DNA from 4 places in the Geodermatophilus sp. SYSU D01106 genome. Region 2 is predicted to be linked to each of the others. Evidence: riboswitches for the same ligand, from Rfam matches in the RefSeq annotation. Region 2 holds a riboswitch; each other region holds the start of a gene.
What was found. A riboswitch is a leader RNA that binds a small molecule or an ion and turns the genes downstream of it on or off. The one in region 2 is predicted to bind cyclic di-AMP.
Positions count from the first base shown of each region.

Region 1 (3,277 bases), on a different contig from region 2:
TCACCCGCGTGGTGCTCGGCCCCGACGGCGTCCCGCTCGACCTGGGCCGGGAGCAGCGGCTGGCCGACCGGCACGTCCGCCGCGCCGCGGAGGTCCGCGACGGTGGCTGCGTGTTCGCCGGCTGCGGCGCCCCCACCTGGTGGTGCGACGTCCACCACCTCGTGCACTGGCTCGACGGCGGACCCACCTCGCTGCAGAACTCGGCGCTGCTGTGCGAACGCCACCACACCAAGGTCCACGCCGGCTTCCGCGTGCAACGACAACCGGACGGGCGATGGCACACCTGGCGGCCCGACGGCACCGAGATCCGCACACCCGCGGCGCTGCGGTCGCCGCCCCTCGTCCCCGCCTGAGACGACGAGGACCCCGGCCGCGGGCGGCCGGGGTCCTCGTGTCGGGCGGTGGTCAGCCGACGTAGTTCACGTGCACGTGGTCGAAGTGGTTCGCGGTGACGCCACCGCGGTCCTCCATGGCGCGCCACGCGCCGTCGGGCGAGGTGAGGATGCGCTGCTCCCAGATCACGTACTCGACACCGAGCTCGTCCCAGTGGTCCACGTGGTACTGCGCGATGGCGTCGCCGAGGCCGGCGTCGCTCATGACCATGTAGTCCAGGGCCTTGCCCGAGGGGTGCCCGTCGGGGTCGACGGCGCTGGGCCGGGTGCCGCCGAGGGTGATGTCACCGGCGCCGGGCACCGCGCTCACGACGGCGTTCGCAGCCGCCTGCACCGCGGCGTGGATCGGCCCGGAGCTGTTGGTGATGGTGGCGACGGCGGCCGGCGCGGGCGCCGCGGCGACCTCGGGGGCGGCCTCGGCGAGCGGGGCGACCTCGCCGACCGGCGCGGACTCCCCGGCGTTCGAGCCACCGGCGGGCGCCTCGGCAGGGGCTGCGGCGGGCGCGGGGGCCGGAGCCTCGGCGGGGGCCGCGGCAGGCGCGGGGGCCGGCGCCTCGGCGGGCGCGGCGGCCGGGGCCGCCCCGCTCACCGCGAACACCTGACCCGGGAAGATCAGGTTCGGGTTGCTGCCGATGACGTCGACGTTGCGCTCGTAGAGCTCCCGCCAGCTCTGGGCGTGGGCGGCGGCGATCTTGGCGACGGTGTCGCCCCAGCGGACGGTGTAGTCCTCGGCGTCGGCAGCGGTCGGCGCAGGCGCGGCCGGAGCGGCCTCGACCGGCGCGGGCGCGGCCGGGGCGGCCGGGGCGGCCTCCGGCGCGGGGGCCTCGGCGGCGGGTGCGGCCGGGGCGGGCGCCTCGGCGGCGGCCGCGGTGGTGCCCTCGGCCAGGTACTTGCCGCAGGACGGCCAGGCGCCGACGCCCTGGCCGGCGAGGACCGCCTCGGCGATCTCGACCTGCTGGGCGGGGGTGGCGAGATCGGCGCGCGGGGCGAGCTCGGTGCCGCCGAACGCGGCCCAGGTGGACTGGCTGAACTGCAGGCCGCCGTAGTAGCCGTTGCCGGTGTTGATCGACCAGTTGCCGCTCGACTCGCACTGGGCGACGCCGGACCAGTCGTGGCTGGTCGAGGCGGAGGCGGGCGAGCTGAGGACGCCGATCCCGACGACGGTGGCGCCGGCGGCGACAGGGGCCTTGGCGATGACCTTCTTGGTGCGGACGTAACGGGGTGCGCGGTGCTTGGGCATGGTGATGATCTCCCGATCACCGCCGGCGAGGTGAGCTGTCGGGTTCGGGCGATCGGTGCCCGGCCGCGGGACGCGGCTTCACCCCGGAGACGCGTTCAGGTCAGGCCCCCGTAGGCCGTCACGCGCCGGAAGTGGGTCCCCCACCCCTGCCCTTGGGAGTTGACGTGAGCGACCGGTGGGCAGGGTTTGGCGGACCGGCGCCGCGCTCCGGTGTGCTGAGCGCAGCCAAAACGTTACATATCGTCATGGCAACTGTCGTCGTGTCGCCGGTCACAAGGGGGTTGTGGTGTGCTCCAGCGGGGTATCGACGTCCCTCGGTCGAGGGCCCGGCGAACCCGCTGTCCGGACGATCCACCCTGGTCGCACCCGGTGTCGCGGAGACGGCCCCCGCCCTCCCTCGACGGCCGGGACCAGCGGCGGCCGGTGACGCAGCACACCGGCCGCGCGGGTCAGGTCAGGGCACGGGCGGCGGTCTCCCGCAGCGCGACGGCGAGGTCCGCCTCCGCGCGCTGGTCGGTGCGGACGACGACCACCCGCGGCCCGCCGAGCGCCAGCGCCGCCGGCAGCTCGTCCGCGGCGGTCACCGCGGTGGCTTCCCAGCCCAGCGTCCGGGCGACGGCGACCAGGTCGCGGCCGTGCGGCGTGCCGAACACCCGCCGGTAGTCGCGCTCGTGCGCGGGCCGACCCGGCTCGAGCTGGGCGAAGATCCCGCCGCCGTCGTTGTCCGGGACGACGACGGTGAGGTCCGGCCGGGCCTCGCCCTCGCCGGTCAGCAGCCCCTGCAGGTCGTGCAGGAACGTCAGGTCGCCCATGAGCGCGACCGCCGGGCCACCGTGCACCAGCGCGGCCCCGATCGCCGTGGAGATCGTCCCGTCGATGCCCGCGACGCCGCGGTTGGCCAGCACGTGCACGTCGCCGCGCGGCACGGCGAGCCGGTCGACGTCGCGCACGGGCGTCGAGGAGCCGAGCACCAACAGCGCGCCGGCGGGCAGCGCGGCGACGACGTCGCGGGCTAGCCGGGCGGCGGTCAGGCCGGGAGCGCCGTCGAGCAGCGCGTCCACGGCCGTGCCCACCCGCGCGGCGGCGTCGCGCCAGGCGGCCGCCCACGCCGCGTCCGCGGGCGGCCCGGACGGCGGCGCGGCGCGGGTGACCGACGTGCTGGAGCGGGCGGGGTCGGGCCAGCGCGGGCCGGACACCACCGTCTCCACCCGCACCCGGGGGTCGGCCAGCAGCGCCGAGACCGGCCGCGACAGCGTCGGCCGCCCGAGCACGACCACCCGCGCCGGCCGGTGCTCCTCCAGCCAGTCCGGCGCGCCGAGCAGCAGCGCCCCGCCGCGCACGGCGTCGCCGGTCCACGCCCCGCCGCTGGGCTCGGCGACCACGGGCCAGCCCGCGGCCGCGGCGCCCTCGGCCCAGGCCCGGCCGGCCGCCGACGGCCCGTCACCGGCGACCATCAGCGTCCGCGGGGCGTCGGGCAGCGGGTCGGCCGGGGCGAGGGTGGCCCCGCCCGCGGTCCACGCGCCGCCGTCGTCGCGCCCGGCCCACGGGCCGGTGAGCGGGCCCGGCTCCTCCTCCGGCAGCAGCGGGTCGCGCAGCGGCAGGTCGAGCTGCACCGGCCCGGGGTCGCCCGACAGCGCGCCGGTGG
Region 1 is NZ_JBJGYM010000001.1:118,290-121,566, forward strand. Features, by position in the region: gene ACI78R_RS00655 (DUF222 domain-containing protein) at 1-353, shown strand, start outside; gene ACI78R_RS00660 (transglycosylase family protein) at 406-1,632, opposite strand; cyclic di-AMP (ydaO/yuaA leader) riboswitch at 1,637-1,807, opposite strand; gene menD (2-succinyl-5-enolpyruvyl-6-hydroxy-3-cyclohexene-1-carboxylic-acid synthase) at 2,082-3,277, opposite strand, start outside.
Region 1: it holds a riboswitch for cyclic di-AMP, as region 2 does, so the genes downstream of both, ACI78R_RS00660 (transglycosylase family protein) here and ACI78R_RS08425 (aggregation-promoting factor C-terminal-like domain-containing protein) in region 2, are expected to answer to the same signal.

Region 2 (3,277 bases):
GAGCCCTCAGGCATTCCCAGGCCCGCGTGACCGCGCCGTGACCTCCCCGTCGCTCCGGGTGATCGGTCCGGCACGGCCGGATGTGCCCACTCCGGAGGGGCCCGCGGCGCCCTCCCGCGCGGCAGCGGCGGTGGGAGCCTGTGATCACCGTCTCCGGCGCGCCGGAGCGGGCCGGGTCGGACGCGCACCGAGGGGGAACCGGGATGGCGCAGCAGGACGAGGGCACCGCCCAGCAGCGGGCGGAGGGCGGGGCGGGGCCCCGGCCGGGGAGCGGCCTCGACGGCCTCCTCGGCACGGCTCCGGTGTTCACCGGCGCCGTCCGCGGCTACGACCGCGGCCAGGTCGACGCCTACGTGGACTGGGCCGAGACCGAGGTGCTCGTCCTGCGCCGCGAGAACGACCACCTGCTCACCCGCTACGCCGCCGTCTCGGCCGACCTGCAGGCGGCGCGCGCCCGGCTCACCTCGCTCGTCCGCGAGCGGGACGCCGCACCCGGCCCGGAGGAGGCGCAGGCCCTGCGCGAGCGCGCGGAGCAGGAGGCCGCGGCGCTGCTCTCCGCCGCCGAGGAGGAGGCCCGGCAGGTCCTCGACGACGCCCGGACCGAGGCGGCGGCGCGCCTGTCCGGCGTCGCGGAGATGCGCGAGGCCGTGACGGCGCTGCGCGACCAGACCCGGTCGGAGGCCGCGGCGGTCCTGGAGGCGGCCCGCCGGGAGGCCGAGGGCCTGCGCCGCGCGGCCGCCGAGGAGCGCGACCGGCTCGACCGGGAGGCCGCCGAGGGGCGGGCGCGTGCCGACGCCGAGGCGGCCGAGCGGCGCCGCGCGCTGGAGTCCGAGCTCGGCCCGCTGCTCGAGCGCTGCGAGCAGGCGCGCGGGTGGCTGCGCCGGCTGACCGGCCAGCTCGACGAGGCGCTCGCCGTGGTCGCGGGGGCGCTGCCCGGCGACGTCGCCGTCCTCGCCGACCGCCGCGAGGCGGGCACGGGAGGCGGCGCAGGAGGCGGTGCAGGAGGTGGCCCCGGGGACGGCGCGGCCGCCCCCGCGGACGGTGATGCGTCGCAGCTCACGGTGCTGCAGGGCGGTAGCCGGCCCGAGGTCGCGGCGGCCTCCTGACCGGCGCGGACGCCCGCCCGGCGGGGTCCCGGGGCGCCCCGCCGGTCCCGGCCGTCGCACGGACATCTCCGGTCCCGTGTTGTCACGGACCGGTAACGACGCCTACCGTGACCGCGTCCGGTCGGTCGTCTCGTCCCCACCCGGGGAGCCTGACCGGACGCCGCCGAGTCGCGTCCGCACCCGCGGTCGCGAGCCGGGGACCCACCGCAGTCCTGGGGTGAATCGCACCCCGGCGAGCGACCGCTCGCCTGGTGCGTAGGGCTTCTTCCCGCCCGAACCCGTCAGCTAACCCGGTAGGCGGCCACGGAAGGAACGGAGAGTCTCCGCATGCCCGCCTCCGGGCCTCCCCGGCCCGCAGGTGCAGCCGTGCGCGCGCTGCGCGCCCCCGCGTCCGCCTGACGCCGGCTCCCACCTGCCCGCTCCCGGCCCCCGCCGGGACCCGTGGACCGCGACATCCGCCAGACCGCGCGGCACCGCCCGAACCTCGAGCGACCGCGCACTCTCCCTCGGAGCACCCACCCCCTCATGCGTTCCCGTACCCGCACCTCCGCCGCCGACGCGCGCGCGACCGTCGAGGCCACCGCCGTCGAGAGCACCGCCGTCGACAGCACCGCCGTCGAGAGCACCGACACCGCCGTCCTCGAGGCCGTCCGGCCCGCGAGGGTCCGCCGCGGCTCCCCGCTGCTCGGCCCCCGCCGCCCCGCGCTGCTGCTCGGCGCCGCGGCCGCCGGCGCGCTCGTCGTCGGCGTGCTGTCCACCAGCAGCCCCGCCGCCTCCGCCGGCACCGACACCGTGAGCGCCTCGGTGAGCGTGGCCGAGCAGCTCGGCATCCCGCAGCAGCCGGCCGCGTCCGCGCCGGCCGTCGAGGAGACCGACCTCGCGCCGCTGGAGGACCTCGCCGCCTCCCGCAGCCAGCGCTCGGCCGACGAGACCACCGCCGCGCAGGCCCAGGCCGCCGCCGACCAGGCCGAGCTCGACCGCCGCGCCGCCGAGGAGGCCGCGCGGATCGCCGCCGAGCAGGAGGCCGCCCGCCGCGCCGCCGAGGAGGCCGCCGCCCGCGCCGCCGCCGAGCAGGCTGCAGCGGCCGCCGCCGCGGAGCAGGCCGCCGCGGCCGCCGCCCAGCAGCAGTCGACCTCCGCCGCCGCCCCGGCGCCGGCTGCCTCCGCCGCCCCGGCCGCCCGCGGCTCCTTCAAGGAGTACGCGATGAGCAAGGTCGGCAGTGGCGAGCAGTTCTCCTGCCTCGAGAGCCTGTGGGGCAAGGAGAGCGGCTGGAACCCCAACGCGCAGAACCCGAGCAGCACCGCCTACGGGATCCCGCAGTTCCTCGACTCCACCTGGGCCAGCACCGGCATCGCCAAGACCTCCGACGGCTACCGGCAGATCGACGCGGGCCTCATCTACATCGAGGAGCGCTACGGCTCCCCGTGCGCCGCGTGGGCGCACTCCCAGTCCACCGGCTGGTACTGATCGCCGCGTGACGGAGGCCGGTCCCCGGGTCGTGCCCGCGGGCTTCGTCCGCGCGCACACCCAGGTCCGGCGTCCGTCGCTGGTCCCGGAGGTGCGGCTGCACGTCGCCGACGACGTCGTCGCCCTCTGGGAGGCCATGGAGGTCGCCGCGGGCGGCGCCGGTGAGGCGCCGCCGTTCTGGGCGGCCGCCTGGCCGGGCGGGCAGGCGCTGGCCCGCGCGGTCCTCGACGGCGCGGTGCCGGTGGGCAGCCGCCGCGTGCTCGACCTCGGGTCGGGCAGCGGCCTGGTCGCGATCGCCGCGGTGCTCGCCGGGGCCCGGCACGTGCTCGCCAGCGACGTCGACCCGTTCTCCCGGACGGCGGTCGGCGTCAACGCCGGCCTCAACGGGGTGGCCGGCATCAGCGTCACCGGCGACGTGCTCGACCGCGAGCCGCCTGCCGTCGACGTCGTCCTGGCCGGCGACGTCTGCTACGACCGCGAGATGACCGAGCGGGTGCTGCCCTTCCTCGACCGGGCCCGCGCCCGCGGCTGCGAGGTGCTGGTCGGCGACCCCGGCCGCCCCTACCTCCCGCACGAGCGGCTGGAGCCGGTGCTCGCCCTCGAGGTCCCCGAGACCGAGGGGCCGGGGCTGCGCCGCACCACGGTCTGGCGGCTGCCCTGACCCCCGGCGGCTAGCGTCCGCGGCGTGCGCCCCTACGACTTCA
Region 2 is NZ_JBJGYM010000006.1:40,272-43,548, forward strand. Features, by position in the region: gene ACI78R_RS08420 (DivIVA domain-containing protein) at 204-1,106, shown strand; cyclic di-AMP (ydaO/yuaA leader) riboswitch at 1,258-1,421, shown strand; gene ACI78R_RS08425 (aggregation-promoting factor C-terminal-like domain-containing protein) at 1,632-2,573, shown strand; gene ACI78R_RS08430 (class I SAM-dependent methyltransferase) at 2,581-3,234, shown strand; gene ACI78R_RS08435 (SDR family NAD(P)-dependent oxidoreductase) at 3,259-3,277, shown strand, end outside.

Region 3 (3,277 bases), on a different contig from region 2:
GGGCGCTCGTGGGGCGGCTACCCCAACGGCCTGATCCCGCCCAGCGCGCTGTGCCCGATCGGCGTCGGCTCGCACGCGCTGCGCTGCGACGCCGCGGCGGCCTGGCGGGCGCTGAGCGCCGCGTACGCGACGGCGTTCGGCGGGCCGCTCTGCATCACCGACTCCTACCGCACCTACGCCTCGCAGGTGCGGCTCTACGGGGAGAAGCCGGCGCTCGCGGCAGTGCCCGGCACCAGCAACCACGGCTGGGGCCTGGCCGTGGACCTGTGCGGCGGCATCGACACCTTCGGCACCCCGCAGTACGCGTGGATGGTCGCCAACGCCGGCCGCTTCGGCTGGCTGCACCCCACGTGGGCCGACCCGGGCAACGGCCGCGAGGAGCCCTGGCACTGGGAGTACGCGGGCAGCTGAGCCGGACTGTCGGTGGCCGTCCCTAGCGTGCCGGCCAACCGACAGGGAGACCCGTCCCGTCCGTCGCCCGGTCTCCCGGGCGCGCGGCGGGGCACCGGAGGGACACCGCCATGCTCATCGACTGCGACTCGTGCACCGTGCGCGGCACCGGCTGCGCCGACTGCGTCGTCACCGTGCTGCTCGGCGCGCCGCCGGCGGAGCTGGGCACCGCGCCCGTGCTGCTGCCGGTGCCGCCGGTCCCGGCCGCCACCGCCCGCGCCACGGGCGACGCCGCCGCGCCCCTCGCGGGCGTGGTGGTCGACCTCGACGACGTGGAGCGCCGCGCCGTGCGCGCCCTGGCCGACGGCGGCCTGGTGCCTCCGCTGCGTCACCGGCCGGCGGGGGAGGCCCGGCCGGGTGGGCGCCGCCGCACCGGCTGAGACGCAGGTGACGGCCCGGGCGGGCACGCACCGGAGTGGCGCGACTGCTCACCGTGTGTGTTCTCACAGTTCCCGGGGTCCGCGTTTGTCACATCTGCATCACGTCCGTACTGTGGCCGCGTCCGGCCGGGTGGTCGTCACCCACTGCGAGGTGACCTCGGCCGGTCACCGCCGAGTCACCGGACGCCGCCCCCGGGTGTGCGCGAGGTGAGCCGGGGACCCACCGCAGCACTGGGGTGAGTTCTCACGGACACCGGTCCGCCGGGGTCCAGAGATAGGGCACGTCTTCCCAGCCCGAACCCGTCAGCTAACTCGGTAGGCGGTAGCTGAGGAAGAAACGGAGAGCCGCCGCCCGTGGCGACCCCCCGCCCCTCCCTGGGGCATGCCCGTGAACAGTCCGCGTCCCGCAGCACCGCCCGTGTCGCGGGGGCGCACCGCCCCTCCCGCCGCCGTCTCCTCGGCCGCGTCGCGCTGGTCGGCACCACCGCCGCGCTGACCGTGACGCTCCTGCCCGGCACCGCCGTGGCCGACCCGGAGCGGGCCACCACGCCGGAGCAGGCCGCCGAGCTCGCCGCCGACGCCGGCCGCCGCCTGGAGGCCGTCTCCGAGCAGGTCAACGAGGCCCGCGAGACCGTCCTGCAGCAGCAGGCCGCCGCCGCGGCCGCCGACCAGGCGCTCGCCGACGCGCAGGCCCAGCTGCAGGCCCTCGACGGGCAGATCCGCGAGGTCGCCCGCACCGCGTGGACCGGCGGCAACGACACCTTCGCCGGCCTCGAGCTGCTGATGACCAGCGACTCCGCCGACGACTTCGTCAACTCGCTGGCCACCCTCGACCAGATCGCCGGGCACACCACCGACGTGCTCGCCGAGGTCGGGGAGGCTGCCGCGGCCGCCCAGCAGGCGCAGTCCGACGCCGACGCCGCCGAGGCCGACGCGCAGCGCACCCTCGACGACCTCAGCGCTCAGGAGGCGCGGCTCGAGGAGGACATCGCCGACTACCAGGCGCAGTTCGCCGCGCTGACCGCCGCCCAGCAGGCGGCCGCCCTGGCCGCCCAGCAGGCCGGCGAGGCCGAGCAGGCCGCGGCTCCCGCGGCGGCCGGTGGCAGCACCGGCGAGAGCGCTCCGGTCGCGCAGGCCGCCGGTCGGGCCGCGGCGGCGCAGCCCGCCCCGGTGGCGGCGGCCGGTGGCGGCAGCGGCGCCGCGCAGGCCGCCGTGCAGACCGCGCTGGCGCAGGTCGGCGACCCCTACGTGTGGGGCGCCGGCGGGCCGAACGCCTTCGACTGCTCGGGCCTGACCCAGTACGCCTACGCGGCGGCCGGGATCAGCCTCCCGCACTCGAGCCGCATGCAGTCGCAGATGGGCACCGCGGTCACGCGGTCGCAGCTGCAGCCGGGCGACCTGATCTTCTACTACAGCCCGGTCAGCCACGTCTCGATGTACATCGGCAACGGCCAGATGGTGCACGCCTCCACCTCCGGCGTGCCGGTGAAGGTCGTGTCGGTCGACTCGATGGGCGGCATCACCGCCATGCGCCGCATCGCCTGACGAAGGACCCCCTCCTCCCCACGCCTCGCGAGCTCGGCGCGGGACCCGGGAGGGTGCCGTTCCAGCACCTCGCCGGTGAGGGCCGGGGACCCAGCACGGGTCCCCGGCCCTCGCCGCGTCCGGGGCCCGGGCCGACCGTCCCGGCGCCCGCCTAGGATCGGCCGGGTGGGCTGGGCGGCGGCGTGAGCAGGGCCCGCCAGGAGGACCGCACCGGCCCCGCGCCGGCCCGCCGCTGGACCGCCCGCCGCGCCGCCCTCGTCGTCGCCGCGGTGCTCGGGGCGGCGTTCGTCGTCGTGGTCGCCGTCCGGACGCCGTGGACCGTGCTGCCGCCCCCGCCCGGCGGGGCCACACCGGTCAGCGACGACGCCGGGCTGCCCGCCGAGGTGGTGCGCCGCGCCGAGGCGCTGGCCGCCGACCTGCGTCCCGCCTCGCTGGCCAACCTCCTGCTCGGCCTGGCCGTCTCCGCCCTGTTCGGCCTGACCCGCCTCGGCAGCCGGCTGGTCGGCGCGCTCGGCCGGACCGACGGCCGCCGGTGGCCGCTGACCGTCCTGGCCGCCACGGTGGTCCTGCTGCTCGCCGGGCGGCTGGCCACGCTGCCGATCAGCGCGTACGGCGAGGTGGTCCGGCACCGCTACGGCCTGTCCACCCGGTCGTGGGGGCTGTGGCTGCGCGACGTCGCCGTGAACACGGCCATCGACGCCGGCCTGACCGCGCTCGGGCTGCTCGCCCTGGTCGCCCTGGCCCGGTGGGCGCCGCGCACCTGGTGGGCGTGGGCGTCGGCGGGCGCCGCCGCGCTCGTGGTCACCGGCTCCTTCCTCTACCCGGTGGTGATCGAGCCGGCGTTCAACAGCTTCGCGTCGCTCCCGGCCGGGCAACTGCGCACCGACGTCCTGGAGCTCGCC
Region 3 is NZ_JBJGYM010000004.1:56,668-59,944, reverse strand. Features, by position in the region: gene ACI78R_RS05705 (NlpC/P60 family protein) at 1-411, shown strand, start outside; gene ACI78R_RS05700 (hypothetical protein) at 522-830, shown strand; cyclic di-AMP (ydaO/yuaA leader) riboswitch at 990-1,167, shown strand; gene ACI78R_RS05695 (C40 family peptidase) at 1,329-2,375, shown strand; gene ACI78R_RS05690 (M48 family metallopeptidase) at 2,558-3,277, shown strand, end outside.
Region 3: it holds a riboswitch for cyclic di-AMP, as region 2 does, so the genes downstream of both, ACI78R_RS05695 (C40 family peptidase) here and ACI78R_RS08425 (aggregation-promoting factor C-terminal-like domain-containing protein) in region 2, are expected to answer to the same signal.

Region 4 (3,277 bases), on a different contig from region 2:
GGACTTCTACGAGCACAACCGCGCGCCCGTGCGCGAGGCGGTGCTGCTCGCGACCGAGGTCGACGTCCCGCACGCCGGCCGGCCCTGACCGCACCGCGGCCCCGTCCCACCGGGACGGGGCCGCGGCCGGACGTCAGGGGCAGAGCTCGTCGAGCTTGACCGCGCCGAGGTCGATGGCGCCCTCGACGTCCCCGGTGACCCGCTGGCCGGGTGCGATGTTCTGGGTGCAGACCCGCCAGTTGGCGTCGAGGACCTGGTTGCGGCTGCCCAGCAGGTCGTGGGACAGGCTGAGGTAGGCGCCGTTGGTCTGGATCAGGTCCTGGGCGTCCTGCAGCGTCATGCCGACCACGGCGGGCATGAGGAAGTCCACGACCACGGGAGCCGGCGTCACCTCCGGCGTGGGGGCAGGGGCCACCGCGGGCTCGGGGGCGGGCGTCGTCGGGGCGGGCGTGGTCGGGGCCGCCGCGGACGACGTCGCCGGGGCCGACGGGGTGGAGGTGGGCGCGGGGAGGCCGGTCTCGCCGTCGTCCCCGCAGCCGGCGAGGAGGAGGCCCGTGGCGAGCAGGACGGGAAGCGCGCCGAGTCGGCGGCGGGCGGAGGACTGGTTCATGGGGCATTCCGTGGTGGTCGTGCGGACGCGCGCCGGCAGCGCCTCCCGGGGAGGTCGGCGCCGGCGTCGCGGCTAGACGCCGGCGAGCGTCACACGGGGTCGGGTCGCTGTCCGGGACGCCGGGGACCGAGCCGTCTCGGAACTGCAACGGACCGTCGCACCGGCCCCGGACGCACCGCGGCCCCCGTCCCGGGGTGGGACGGGGGCCGCGGGCGGATCAGCGGTCAGTAGGCGCGGCCGCCGGTGCCGCCCTTCTTCTGCTTGGCCTGGAAGTCGCGGACGAACTGCTTGATCTTCGCCTGGTTCTGCGGCTTCTTGAGCTCCTGCACGACCTTCGCGGCCACGCCGGAGGCGATGAGGTTCCTCATCATTCCCATGGGGTGCTCCTCTCTCTCGATCCCCCGTTCCGTGCCCCGTCAACGCGTCCGGCAACCGCCACGTCCCCACGCTCGGAGACCGCCCGTCCGTGGGCGGCTCCTGACACCGCGTGCGGACGCACCGCGCCGTCCTTTCTCGTGGGGCACGGCGTGTCCCCGCGCGTCCGCGGTCGCGCGTCGCGGGCTCCGGAGAGGCATCTGCGGTGGTGGCGGTGGCGTGTCGGATGGGCGGCCGCCGTCAAGTCCACGGTCCGGGACCGGGCGTGGCGCGTCCCTCGGGCGGTTGTGACGGTCCGCGGCCCTCCCTACCGTTCCCGCTGGTCCTGGCCGGGCCCCCGTCACGAACCCGTGTGACACCCGCCGGACCACGCCGAACCGGACGCCGGCAGCCAGCCGCCCTCCGGACCGGGGACCCATCGAGTCCCAGGGGTGAAGCGCGACCTCTCGCGCCGGGCGACTCCCCCGCCCGAACCCGTCAGCTAACCCGGTAGGCGACCGTGGAGAACAGGAGAACCGTCGTCCATGACGACTGCACGCACGCCCCTCGCCCGTCGCTCGTTCCGCGGCATCGCCGTCGCGGCCATCGCCGGAGCCGGCATCGCGCTCTCGCCCCTCCCGGCCTCGGCTGCCGCAGGCGGCGGCGGTGGTGGCGGGGTCGTGGCGGCGGCCCCGGTGGCCGCTCCGAACGGCGTCGCCCAGGCGGCCGTCGACACCGCGCTCGCGCAGCGCGGCGACATGTACCAGTACGGCGCGACCGGTCCCGACCGGTTCGACTGCTCCGGGCTGACCAGCTTCGCCTACCGCGCGGCCGGCGTGGAGATCCCCCGCACCTCGCGGGCCCAGTCGACGTTCGGCACCCCGGTGGCGAAGTCCGACCTCAAGCCCGGCGACCTGGTGTTCTTCTACAGCCCGGTCTCGCACGTGGGCATGTACATCGGCAACGGCCAGATGGTGCACGCCTCCACCGCCGGCAAGCCGGTCGCGGTCGTGAACCTCGACTCGATGACCGGCTACCAGGGCGCCCGCCGGGTCGCCTGACGGACGGACGGCGCCCCGGTCACCGCCGACCGGGGCGCCGTCGTCGGTCCCCAGAGGGCCTTTGTCGCGCTATCGGCCCCTCCCGGGCCCGCTCAGTACGTGACGCCGAGGTGGCGCTCGGCGCAGCGCATGCACAGGCCGGTGTTGTCGTGCACGTGCTCGCGGGCGTTGACCTCGCGGCACACCGGGCACCAGCGGAACGTCCGCCGGCGACGGCGGGCGACCTCCTCCGCGGCCTCGGCCAGCATCGCCCGCTCGTAGACGACCTCGTCGGAGCCGAAGCCGCGCTCGGCCGCGAACTCCCACACCAGGTCGTCGCCCGACCAGCGCGGCTCGGGGCGGGCCAGCGTGAAGCCGAACCCGTCCCAGCCGACGGCGACCTGCACCGGACGCCCGCTCACGAACCAGCGCTCGTGCGGCGGCCCGGCGACCTCAAGCCAGCCGTCCCCCAGCGCCCGCACCAGCACGTCCGCGCCGACGCCGAGCAGGCCCGCGAGCTCCGCGGTGTCAGACACCGGCCAGCTCGGCCAGCCGGCACATCGCGTTGACCTGCCGCAGCTGCTCCGGCGTCCGCACCTGCGCGTCGAGCAGCAGCGGGCTCATCACCACGACCGCCAGCGCCTTCGCCCGCGACACCGCCACGTTGAGCCGGTTGAGGTCGTAGAGGAACGAGACCCCGCGCGGCGCCTCGTCGGCCGAGGTCGACGTCGTCGAGTAGACGACGACCGGCGCCTCCTGCCCCTGGAACCGGTCCACCGTGCCGACCCGCGCACCGTCGGGCAGCAGCGAGCGGATCAGCGCCACCTGGTTGTTGTAGGGGGCGACGACGAGCACGTCGTCCGGGCCGATCGGCCGCTCGGCGCCCTCGGCGTCGACCCAGCCGACGCCCTGCAGCGACCGCCAGACGGCGGCCACCTCGGCGGCCTCCTCCGTGGACGACGCCGAGGCCGGCACCGTGTGCGCCACCGACCGCACCGCCAGCCCGCTGCCGGACACCAGCCCGCCCGGCCGCACGGTGATCCGCTCGCGCAGCGCCGCCGACTCCAGGCGGCCCTCGTACGCCAGGTCCGACACGAACCGCGTCAGCGCCGGGTGCATCCGGTAGGTCGTGTCGAGGAAGATGCCGCGGCCCTCGGGCACGGTCGGGTGCCCCTCGAGCAGGTGCTCCAGCGCCGACAGCCCCGAGTCGCCGGGGTGCACGCCCTGCGAGGGCTGGGCCAGCTGCTGCGGGTCGCCGAGCAGCACCAGCGAC
Region 4 is NZ_JBJGYM010000005.1:13,820-17,096, forward strand. Features, by position in the region: gene ACI78R_RS06985 (SMP-30/gluconolactonase/LRE family protein) at 1-88, shown strand, start outside; gene ACI78R_RS06990 (hypothetical protein) at 134-610, opposite strand; gene ACI78R_RS06995 (hypothetical protein) at 835-987, opposite strand; cyclic di-AMP (ydaO/yuaA leader) riboswitch at 1,346-1,497, shown strand; gene ACI78R_RS07000 (C40 family peptidase) at 1,510-2,025, shown strand; gene ACI78R_RS07005 (hypothetical protein) at 2,118-2,540, opposite strand; gene ACI78R_RS07010 (TM0106 family RecB-like putative nuclease) at 2,533-3,277, opposite strand, start outside.
Region 4: it holds a riboswitch for cyclic di-AMP, as region 2 does, so the genes downstream of both, ACI78R_RS07000 (C40 family peptidase) here and ACI78R_RS08425 (aggregation-promoting factor C-terminal-like domain-containing protein) in region 2, are expected to answer to the same signal.